DNA from 2 places in the Lachnoclostridium phocaeense genome. Region 1 is predicted to be linked to the other one. Evidence: a T-box and tRNA genes for the amino acid it is inferred to sense, from the RefSeq annotation. Region 1 holds a T-box; the other holds one or more tRNA genes.
The links. A T-box is a leader RNA that pairs with one kind of tRNA and senses whether it is charged. The one in region 1 lies ahead of Q5911_RS11650 (valine--tRNA ligase), so its partner is inferred to be a tRNA-Val.

Region 1 (4,777 bases):
CAGATAGGCGGCGGCATCCGGAACAACTACGGAGATAGCGTCCTCACCGATGCCTTCTTTATTCTGCTGCATGATAAAGTCTGACGCATTGGCGAGACGGATCATGGCATCTTTCAGCTCCTCGAAGCCCGCAAGCAGCTCCTTGTCTTCGCTTACCACATAGATCTTGACTTTCCTGTTTGCCGGAACATTCATCTCCGCCCGGATATTTCTCACACCGCTGGCGATGAGTTTCAGGTGTTCCACCACATTTTCAGCCTGGGGGAACTCCCACTCTTTTTTCGCTTCCGGCCAGTCGGACATCATCAGCGACTCTTCCTCCGGGATCAGTTTGCTGTAGATCTCCTCTGTCACGAAAGGCATGAACGGATGGAGCAGCTTCAGCGCGTTTTTCAGCACTTCCCTTAAAGTCCAGAGAGCCACGTTCGCTGACTCCGGCTCTTCCTTGGCATTGTACATTCTCTGTTTTACAAACTCGATATACCAGTCACAGAACTCATCCCAGATAAAGTCATAGACTTTCTGCAGAGCGATACCCAGCTCAAACTTGTCCATGTTCTCTGTGACATCCCGGATCAGCCTGCTGCACCTGGAAAGGATCCACTTATCCGCCGGCAGAAGCTTCTCAAGCTCCGGCTCTGTGATCGTTTTATCCTCCATGTTCATGAGAATGAACCTGGAAGCATTCCACACTTTATTAGCAAAGTTACGGCTGGCCTCCACTCTCTCATTGTAGAAGCGCATGTCGTTTCCGGGGGCATTTCCTGTCACCAGGGTCATACGCAGGGCGTCCGCGCCGTACTGGTCAATGATCTCCAGCGGGTCAATGCCGTTTCCTAAGGACTTGCTCATCTTGCGTCCCTGGGAGTCTCTCACAAGGCCGTGGATGAACACGGTGTGGAAGGGGCTCTTTCCTGTATGGGCATACCCGGAAAATACCATGCGGATCACCCAGAAGAAAATGATATCGTATCCTGTCACAAGTACATCTGTGGGATAGAAGTAGTCCAGGTCCTCGCTCTTTTCCGGCCATCCCAGCGTGGAGAAGGGCCACAGGGCAGAACTGAACCAGGTGTCCAGCGTATCCTCATCCTGTGTAAGATGGGTGCAGCCGCACTTCGGGCATTTCTCCGGCATTCCCCTGGATACTACTACCTCGCCGCACTCGTCGCAGTAGTAGGCCGGGATCCGGTGTCCCCACCAGATCTGACGGGAAATACACCAGTCACGGATATTTTCAAGCCAGTGCAGGTAGATCTTGTCAAACCGCTCCGGCACAAATTTCAGATCGCCGTTCTTCACAGCCTCGATGGCAGGCTTTGCCAGCTCATCCATCTTCACGAACCACTGCTGCTTGATGAGAGGCTCCACTGTGGTGTGGCAGCGGTCGTGGGTTCCTACGTTGTGAGAGTGGGGCTCTACCTTTACAAGGTATCCCTGCTCTTCCAGATCCTTCACCATGGCTTTTCTCGCCTCATAGCGGTCCATGCCGGCGTACTTGCCGCCGTACTGCTCATTGATGGTGGCGTCGTCATTCATGATGTTGATCTCAGGCAGGTTATGCCGTTTTCCAACCTCAAAATCGTTGGGGTCGTGAGCCGGTGTGATCTTCACGGCACCGGTTCCGAATTCTTTGTCTACATAGTAGTCCGCCACAATGGGGATCTCCCGGTCTGTCAGCGGAAGCAGACATTTCTTTCCTACGATGTCTTTGTATCTCTCATCGTCCGGATGCACAGCGATGGCTGTATCTCCCAGCATGGTCTCCGGACGGGTAGTCGCGATCTCCAGATAGTCATCTGTCCCTACAATGGGGTACTTGATGTGCCAGAAATGTCCATCCTGCTCCTCGTGCTCCACTTCCGCGTCGGAGAGGGATGTCTTACATACCGGACACCAGTTGATGATCCTGGATCCTTTATAGATATAGCCTTTCTCATACAGGCTGATGAACACTTCCTCCACTGCCTTGGAACAGCCCTCGTCCATGGTAAAACGCTCTCTGTCCCAGTCACAGGAAACACCCAGCTTCTTGAGCTGTCCCTCGATGGTTCCCGCGTACTCTTCCTTCCACTGCCAGGTGCGCTCCAGGAATTTCTCCCGTCCCAGTTCCTTCTTGTCAATTCCTTCCTCTTTGAGCTGGTTTGTCACCTTCACCTCTGTGGAGATGGCAGCGTGGTCTGTTCCCGGGATCCACAGGGCATTGTATCCCTGCATCCTCTTATAGCGGATCAGGATATCCTGCAGTGTGTTGTCCAGGGCGTGGCCCATATGCAGCTTTCCTGTGATATTCGGGGGCGGCATGACAGTTGTAAAAGGTTTTCTGCTCCTGTCTACCTCAGCGTGGAAGTATTTGTTCTCACACCACTTGTCATACAGTTTCGGTTCAATCTCTTTTGGATTGTAGGTTTTCTCCAGATTCTGGCTCATGGTCTTCCTCCTCATAATCATTCTTCCTGCGGATACACAGTGTATGTAACTGACACAGCGAAGGGATCTGATGAATAAAAAATCACCCCTCACTGAAACGTAAAGGGCGAATAACTTGTCCGCGGTACCACCTTTATTTAATATGGAAGAAACGCCTCCATATATCTTCTCTTATTCTGTAACGTGAACGACTCCGGGACGACTTACCTGCTGTCTGCCATTCAGCCATCCGGCTCCAAAGCTACCTTCCGCAGTTCCTTCTCCAGGCCGCCTCTCAGCCCACGGACAGCCCTCTCTTTTGTGGAGCGGTAACACCTGCGTACTCCTCTTCTTCTCCGCCTTTTTCATAAACTATCCATAATGATAGCCAGACAGTGTGGTTTTGTCAAGGAATTCACTGAATTTTCATAAACTCTTAAGAACTGGGATGTGGGGACTACAGACAAAAAGCAGATCCCCATTTAATAGTCAAACAGAATCATGTATTTACCCAGGGAGCCGTTGGGGTGCTATACCAGCCGCCAGATTTTGCAAAGGAGGCTGGTACTATGGTTACATACAGTGATCTTTTTACTTTTGTTATCATGCTGTGCGCTGTAATTACCCTTGTCATTACCTTTTACAGGCACAAAAAATAGTGCCCCTGTCCTGGTAAGATAAGGCACTATTTTAAGACTTTATTGTACCGGCGGCCAGGTGTGCACTGGCCAACGGCTCCCTTGTTAAGTACATTATACATTATGTCACAAAATACGTCAAATATTTTCGCTCAGTGGATGTTATTTTTTGACCCTTTTGTAACAGATAAAAATATCTTTGTCTAATAGTCTTTTTACCTCTTCTTGTTTCTTTTGAACTTCAGACTTAATAATTTCACTCATGGTACATTACTCCTCTGCGTATAAGTTAAAAATTTTGATATTCCATACATCTCATCTACATACTATTAATCCGTTTGCCCAAAATTTTCACGTTTTATCCACCACAGATGTGGATAACTTATTTCAGTCCGGGGGATAAGTAACCTGTTTTTTCACACGATTACCGAAAAATCTTCTGATAAATATGCAGGTCCTCCTCCTTAAACACATCAATTACCACCCGCTCAAGCCTGGAGCCGGACAAATATCTGTCGATCGTCTCCACAGCGATCCGGGCTGCCAACTTGCCTGGAAAATGAAATTCCCCCGTCGAGATGCAGCAGAAGGCCACCGATTTAAGCCCGCTCTTCTCCGCCAGCTTCAGGCAGCTCCTGTAGCAGGAGGCCAGCTCCTCCTTCTGCTTTTCCGTCACCTGCACGCCCACCACCGGGCCCACTGTGTGGATCACATATTTTGCGGGCAGATTGTAACCTTTTGTAATCTTTGCCTTTCCCACAGGCTCCTCGTAGCCCTGGGCTTCCATTAGCTGTGCGCACTCATTCCTGAGCTGAATGCCGGCCGCCGAGTGGATCGCATTGTCGATACAGCCGTGGCAGGGGACAAAACACCCCAGCATCTGGGAGTTGGCCGCATTGACTATGGCATCCACAGCCAGGGTGGTGATATCGCCCCGCCACAGCACGATCCGCCCGTCATTTTTGATAGCTGTACAGGGGTACTCCTGCCGGATCACAGGCAGGTCCTCCGCGCTCACAATGCCCTTTTCCTCCAGCTCCTCCCGAAGCAGCTCATCCTGCACCTGCAAAAAAGCGCTGTCCGCCTCCCCTGGCCAGCGCACATTCATCAGGCTGCGCAGAAGCCTCCGCTTCTCTGTATCATCTGCCGGCTCCTGTATGACAGCATAGCCGGGATTTTCTTTTTTCAGCTCCCGGATCAGCCAGGATGCTTTCTCCGAACGGTTCATTGTACTCCTCCAAAAATCACATAAAATCAAACAGCGAGAGTTGTATATCCCTGCTGGACGACACCTCTCTGTCTGTGATCGTCTCGTCTCCCTGCAGGTGTCCGATCAGAATGGGCGACTCCGGATCATGCTCACTCCTCCTGCTCTTTGCGCTGGCAAGGCTGGCTGTCGCGTAGCAGTAATGACACCCGTGGACGCAGGTGTCGTACATGCCGATGTCCACGCTCTCACAGCAGCCGCACTCCTTCCTCTGTCCCCTGTCTTTCTTCAGGTCCAGTTTATATCCGATGATCTCACGCACCTTCTCCTTGTCGATGCAGGCTGCATGCTGAATGCCATACCGGCTCAGATCGATCTTCTCCGCACAGGTATAGAGTGGGAGACCATACTTTGCAGCTATCCTGGAAAGTCCCTCCGCCAGCATAAATTTCTCCTCATCCTCCAGCTCACGAAACGGACTGCCTCTGTATGCGTCCACAAAACTGAAGATACACCGGGTCGT
Region 2 (4,777 bases), on a different contig from region 1:
CCGGTCAGCATGAACACCTGGTTGTTCTCCGGGATAAGGGGATCTGTCACCCGAAAGCACACCGCAGTCAGATAGTTCAGCTCCAAAAGGAGCAAAAGCCGCCTGACATTTACCGGCCGCACCATGATCTTCGGCCTGTCCTTTGAAGTCTGGGGTACCGCAGGCAGACAGTCCACGATCTGCCCGTCCTTCTCGCAGATCATCAGACAGCCGCCGTCGCTCTCGTATTCCCGGATCAGCCTCTCATAGTAAGCCTCATCCCGCTTTGCGTAGACTTTTGCGCGTCCCCTCAGGCTCTTCTCAGCCGCAACTCCTATCCGGGCACCGTCTCCCGGGGCAGCCCTCTTTGCGCTCCATTCTTCAGGAAGATTTCCCTCCCCCTCAAAACAGCGCTGCTCCTGCTCATACACGGTAGAAAAACCGTGGGGAAGATAGATCTCCTCCGCCGCCGGCATAAGGAATGTGAAGGGCTCTCCTGCCTGATACATGTCCCCAAGCGCTGTCCTGATAAGGGCTGCCATATAGCCTCTCTTCCGGTATTCTTTTTCCGTAGCCACCGCCACAATGTAGTGGGAGGGCTCTTCCTTTCCGTTTACCATCAAGGTGTAGGGATTGAGGTGTAGCATAGCACGCACGGCCCCGTCCTCCTCCACCACATAGATGGTGTTGTCCCTTGTCTTTTCTGTATAATAGTAATCCACAAACGAAACGCTGTCTTCAGAGAAAATCTCCTCATACAGCTTTCGGGTCTTTCCTTTTTCTGCATCGCTGATCTTTCTGATCTGCATCTTCCTTCACCTGTCTTCTGTCCATCGTTCTTTTGCCCGCGGGCAGCCGCTGCAGGTGGCGCACCCGTCTCCAGGTTGTCCACCGTCCTCGGGAAGCCGGGGCTCATAGCTATAATTTTCCACCGTCTCAAGGCAGGCAGCCGCCTGGGCTGCGATCCCTTCGCCGCTCCCTGTAAAGCCAAGCCCTTCTTCTGTGGTGGCCTTTATATTGACCTGGTCCTTGCGGATGCCGAGAGTCTCCGCCACATTGTCCCTCATCTGTTCGATATAGGGGGCCAGCTTCGGGCGCTGGGCGATCACCGTGGCGTCAATATTTCCGATCACATAGAGTTCCTCTTCCACCAGCTCTCCCACTCTCTCCAGGAGCTTCAGGCTGGAAGCCCCTCTGTATACCTCGTCTGTGTCGGGGAAATGTTTTCCGATATCCCCCAGGGCCGCTGCTCCCAGCAGGGCATCCATAATGGCGTGAAGGAGGACATCCGCATCAGAATGTCCCAGAAGCCCTTTTTCATAGGGAATCTCCACGCCTCCCAGTATCAGCTTCCTGTCCTCTGCCAGTCTGTGTACGTCATAGCCTGTTCCAATCCTCATGGTCTATTCCCCGCTTTCTTCCTCATCTTTCGCCTGCTCTTCCAGGGACGGCTGCTCTTCTTCCTCCTGCTCGTCCACAGGCTTTGTCATATTTCTGATAGCAAAGACGATCAGCCCCACACCAAACACCGCAAAGAGCACGCCTGCCACGACAAAGCCGATATATCCTTCCGGCTTCTGGTTCAGGACATCCATAACAAGCTGCACGCCTGTGTAGGTGAGATATCCTCCCACAATGATCCAGATCCAGTCTCTCGTTTTTCCATTCATAGTATTCGCTCCTTCATTTTTTCATATGTACAAGTATATAATTATCACATCGAGCTTGTCAATGAGAGGGATTGCCGCAAGGCAAAAATAAACGGCGCCGGAAGTTTTCCGACACCGTTTTCTGGGAGTAGCGGGAACTGGATTCGAACCAGCGACACTACGGGTATGAACCGTATGCTCTAGCCAACTGAGCTATCCCGCCATATGATATGGGGCCTATAGGGCTCGAACCTATGACCCTCTGCTTGTAAGGCAGATGCTCTCCCAGCTGAGCTAAGACCCCATATTTTCTGGTCTTGCAGGTTGCTTTCCCGCAACCCGCTTTGCTATTATACAATCATTTTCAAGCAAATGTCAACACTTTTTTTACATTTTTTTCAAAAGGGTTGCAAACGGCGTTTTTACGGCGTTTTCGGGCTGTGGATTTACAAAAGATCCGGATCGATCCGCCGTCCCCGGGAGTAAAATTCTCTGTCTTCCTCTCCGATGGGGCGCATCACCTGGCAGGGATTTCCCACCGCCACCACGTCCGCCGGAATATCTTTTGTCACGACACTGCCTGCTCCTATCACAGTGTTGTCCCCCACAGTCACACCGGGAAGGAGGATGGCTCCCGCTCCGATCCAACAGTTTCTCCCAATATGCACCGGCAGGTTGAACTGGTACTCCTGCTCCCTGAGAGACGGAAGCACCGGATGTCCGCCCGTGGCAATGATGACATTGGGGCCGATCATTGTGTGATCCCCCACATAGATGTGTGTATCGTCCACCAGAGTCAGATTGAAATTAGCATAGATATGGCTGCCAAAATGGACATGTTTTCCGCCCCAGTTGGCATAGAACGGTGTTTCAATATAACATCCCTCGCCTATCTCTGCAAACATTTTCTCCAGCAGCGCCCTCTTTTCCTCTCCCCTGGAGGGCTTCAGATGATTGTAGTCATAGAGAAGATCCAGGCAGACCGCCTGCTCCTTAAGAAGATCCCCGTCTGTGGGCAGATAGAGTCCGCCCCCGTGCATTTTCTCTGCTGTTTCCCTGTCCATATCCTGTTCCTCCACTCTCGAATTTTCATAATATGATCATTATAGCAGAAAAAACAACCGAGGACGACCCATATGTCAGATAAGCTGAAAGAAACTGATGAGCAGCCTGCACCCGTAAAAGAGAATGATGACGCCGCAGATGACATTGATGACCCGCAGCACCCTGACATTAAACCTTCTGCTGAACATGGAGATCACAAGGGTCAGTCCTGTAAACCACAGGCAGGAGGCCGTCCCCACGCCGCAGATGAAGGGAAGAGATTCCGAGGCAGGCAGCGTCACCCGGAAGGCTCCCAGCATCATGGTCCCATCCACGATGGCCTGGGGATTGAACCAGGTCACAACGCAGGCAGAACAGATGGTTTTTTTAAGGGACATGACCTCCCCGGAGCGGTCTAACTCCTCCGTCTCTGCCCGCAGCAGGCCTGCCCCTATGGAAATGACGACAATGCTCCCCGCCAGCAGAATGATCCTCTGCAGCCACTCCCAGCGCTGCATCACCGCGCCGATGCCGAAAAAGCAGGCCAGAGCCAGCGTCACATCAAAGAAGATGACGATCAGCGCGGTCGCCAGGGCGCGGCGGCGCGTATGTGTCAGCGCGCCGTTGATGACAAAAAGATTTTGCAGTCCTATGGGTGCCACATAGGCAAGACCTATCGACAGCCCCTGCAGAAAAAATCCCATAGCCGCCTCCTTCCTTTTTATGTGTAGAAAAAACGGCGCATCTGCGCCGTTTTTCCACTTATATATGTCCGGTCATACCGCCAGGAAAATCCTAGACGATACCCTGTGCCTCCATGGCATTTACGACTTTCTCAAATCCGGCAATATTTGCACCCATCACATAGTTGCCTGCGTGTCCGTATCTCTCGGCAGCGTCAGCCATGCTGTGGCAGATATTGACCATGATGCCTTTCAGCTTGCTGTCCACTTCCTCGAAGGACCAGCTTAAGCGCTCGCTGTTCTGGGACATCTCAAGAGCGGATGTGGCAACACCGCCGGCGTTTGCAGCCTTTCCAGGTGCGAAGAGAACGCCGTTCTCCTGCAGGTACTCGGTAGCATCCAGTGTTGTAGGCATGTTGGCACCCTCTGCCACTGCGATGCATCCGTTTGCAACAAGGGCTTTTGCGTCCTCAAGATGCAGCTCGTTCTGTGTCGCGCAGGGAAGAGCGATATCCACTTTCACGCTCCATACGCCTCTGCCCTCATGGTACTCAGCATTGGGACGGTATTTCTTGTACTCGGAAAGTCTTGCTCTGTTTACTTCCTTGATCTCTTTGATAGCTGCAAGGTCAATGCCCTCAGAGTCATATACCCAGCCTGTGGAGTCGCTCATGGTCACTACTTTTGCACCCATCTGCTGTGCCTTCTCTGTAGCATAGATGGCAACATTTCCGGAACCGGATACAGCGATGGTCTTGCCTGCGATGTCCTTACCGTTCATCTTCAGCATTTCCTCTGTCAGGTACAGAAGACCATATCCTGTAGCCTCTGTTCTTACAAGGGATCCGCCGTATGTCAGGCCTTTTCCTGTCAGAACGCCTTCGTACAGTCCGCGGATGCGCTTGTACTGTCCGAACATGTATCCGATCTCTCTTGCGCCTGTTCCGATGTCGCCGGCCGGAACGTCTGTGTCAGCGCCGATATATTTGCATAACTCTGTCATGAAGCTCTGGCAGAATGCCATCACTTCTCTGTCTGATTTACCCTTGGGATCGAAATCAGAACCACCCTTGCCGCCGCCGATGGGCAGTCCTGTAAGGGAGTTCTTGAAAATCTGCTCAAATCCGAGGAACTTGATAATACCAAGGTTTACAGACGGATGAAGACGAAGGCCGCCCTTGTATGGTCCGATCGCACTGTTAAACTGTACGCGGTAGCCTGTGTTTACCTGTACCTGTCCGTTGTCGTCCACCCACGGCACACGGAACTTGAACTGTCTCTCAGGCTCTGTCAGTCTCTCAAGAAGAGCTTCTTTTCTGTACTTCTCCTCGTTTGCCTCAATTACAGGTCTTAAGGACTCCAGCACTTCCTTTACAGCCTGATGGAATTCCGGTTCTGCCGGATTCTTTGCCACAACTCTTT

Region 2: it encodes a tRNA-Val, which carries the amino acid that the T-box ahead of Q5911_RS11650 (valine--tRNA ligase) is inferred to sense. The anticodon was not compared.

Annotation. Positions count from the first base shown of each region.
Region 1 covers NZ_CAUGIN010000027.1:28,792-33,568, reverse strand. Annotated here, with positions in the region: gene Q5911_RS11650 (valine--tRNA ligase) at 1-2,430, opposite strand, end outside; T-box leader at 2,530-2,775, opposite strand; gene Q5911_RS11645 (protein-ADP-ribose hydrolase) at 3,472-4,275, opposite strand; gene Q5911_RS11640 (DUF1848 domain-containing protein) at 4,292-4,777, opposite strand, start outside.
Region 2 covers NZ_CAUGIN010000007.1:21,920-26,696, reverse strand. Annotated here, with positions in the region: gene Q5911_RS04620 (GNAT family N-acetyltransferase) at 1-788, opposite strand, end outside; gene ispF (2-C-methyl-D-erythritol 2,4-cyclodiphosphate synthase) at 795-1,379, opposite strand; gene Q5911_RS04610 (hypothetical protein) at 1,383-1,649, opposite strand; tRNA gene Q5911_RS04605 (tRNA-Met) at 1,778-1,851, opposite strand; tRNA gene Q5911_RS04600 (tRNA-Val) at 1,860-1,932, opposite strand; gene Q5911_RS04595 (sugar O-acetyltransferase) at 2,075-2,692, opposite strand; gene Q5911_RS04590 (LysE/ArgO family amino acid transporter) at 2,768-3,376, opposite strand; gene gdhA (NADP-specific glutamate dehydrogenase) at 3,468-4,777, opposite strand, start outside.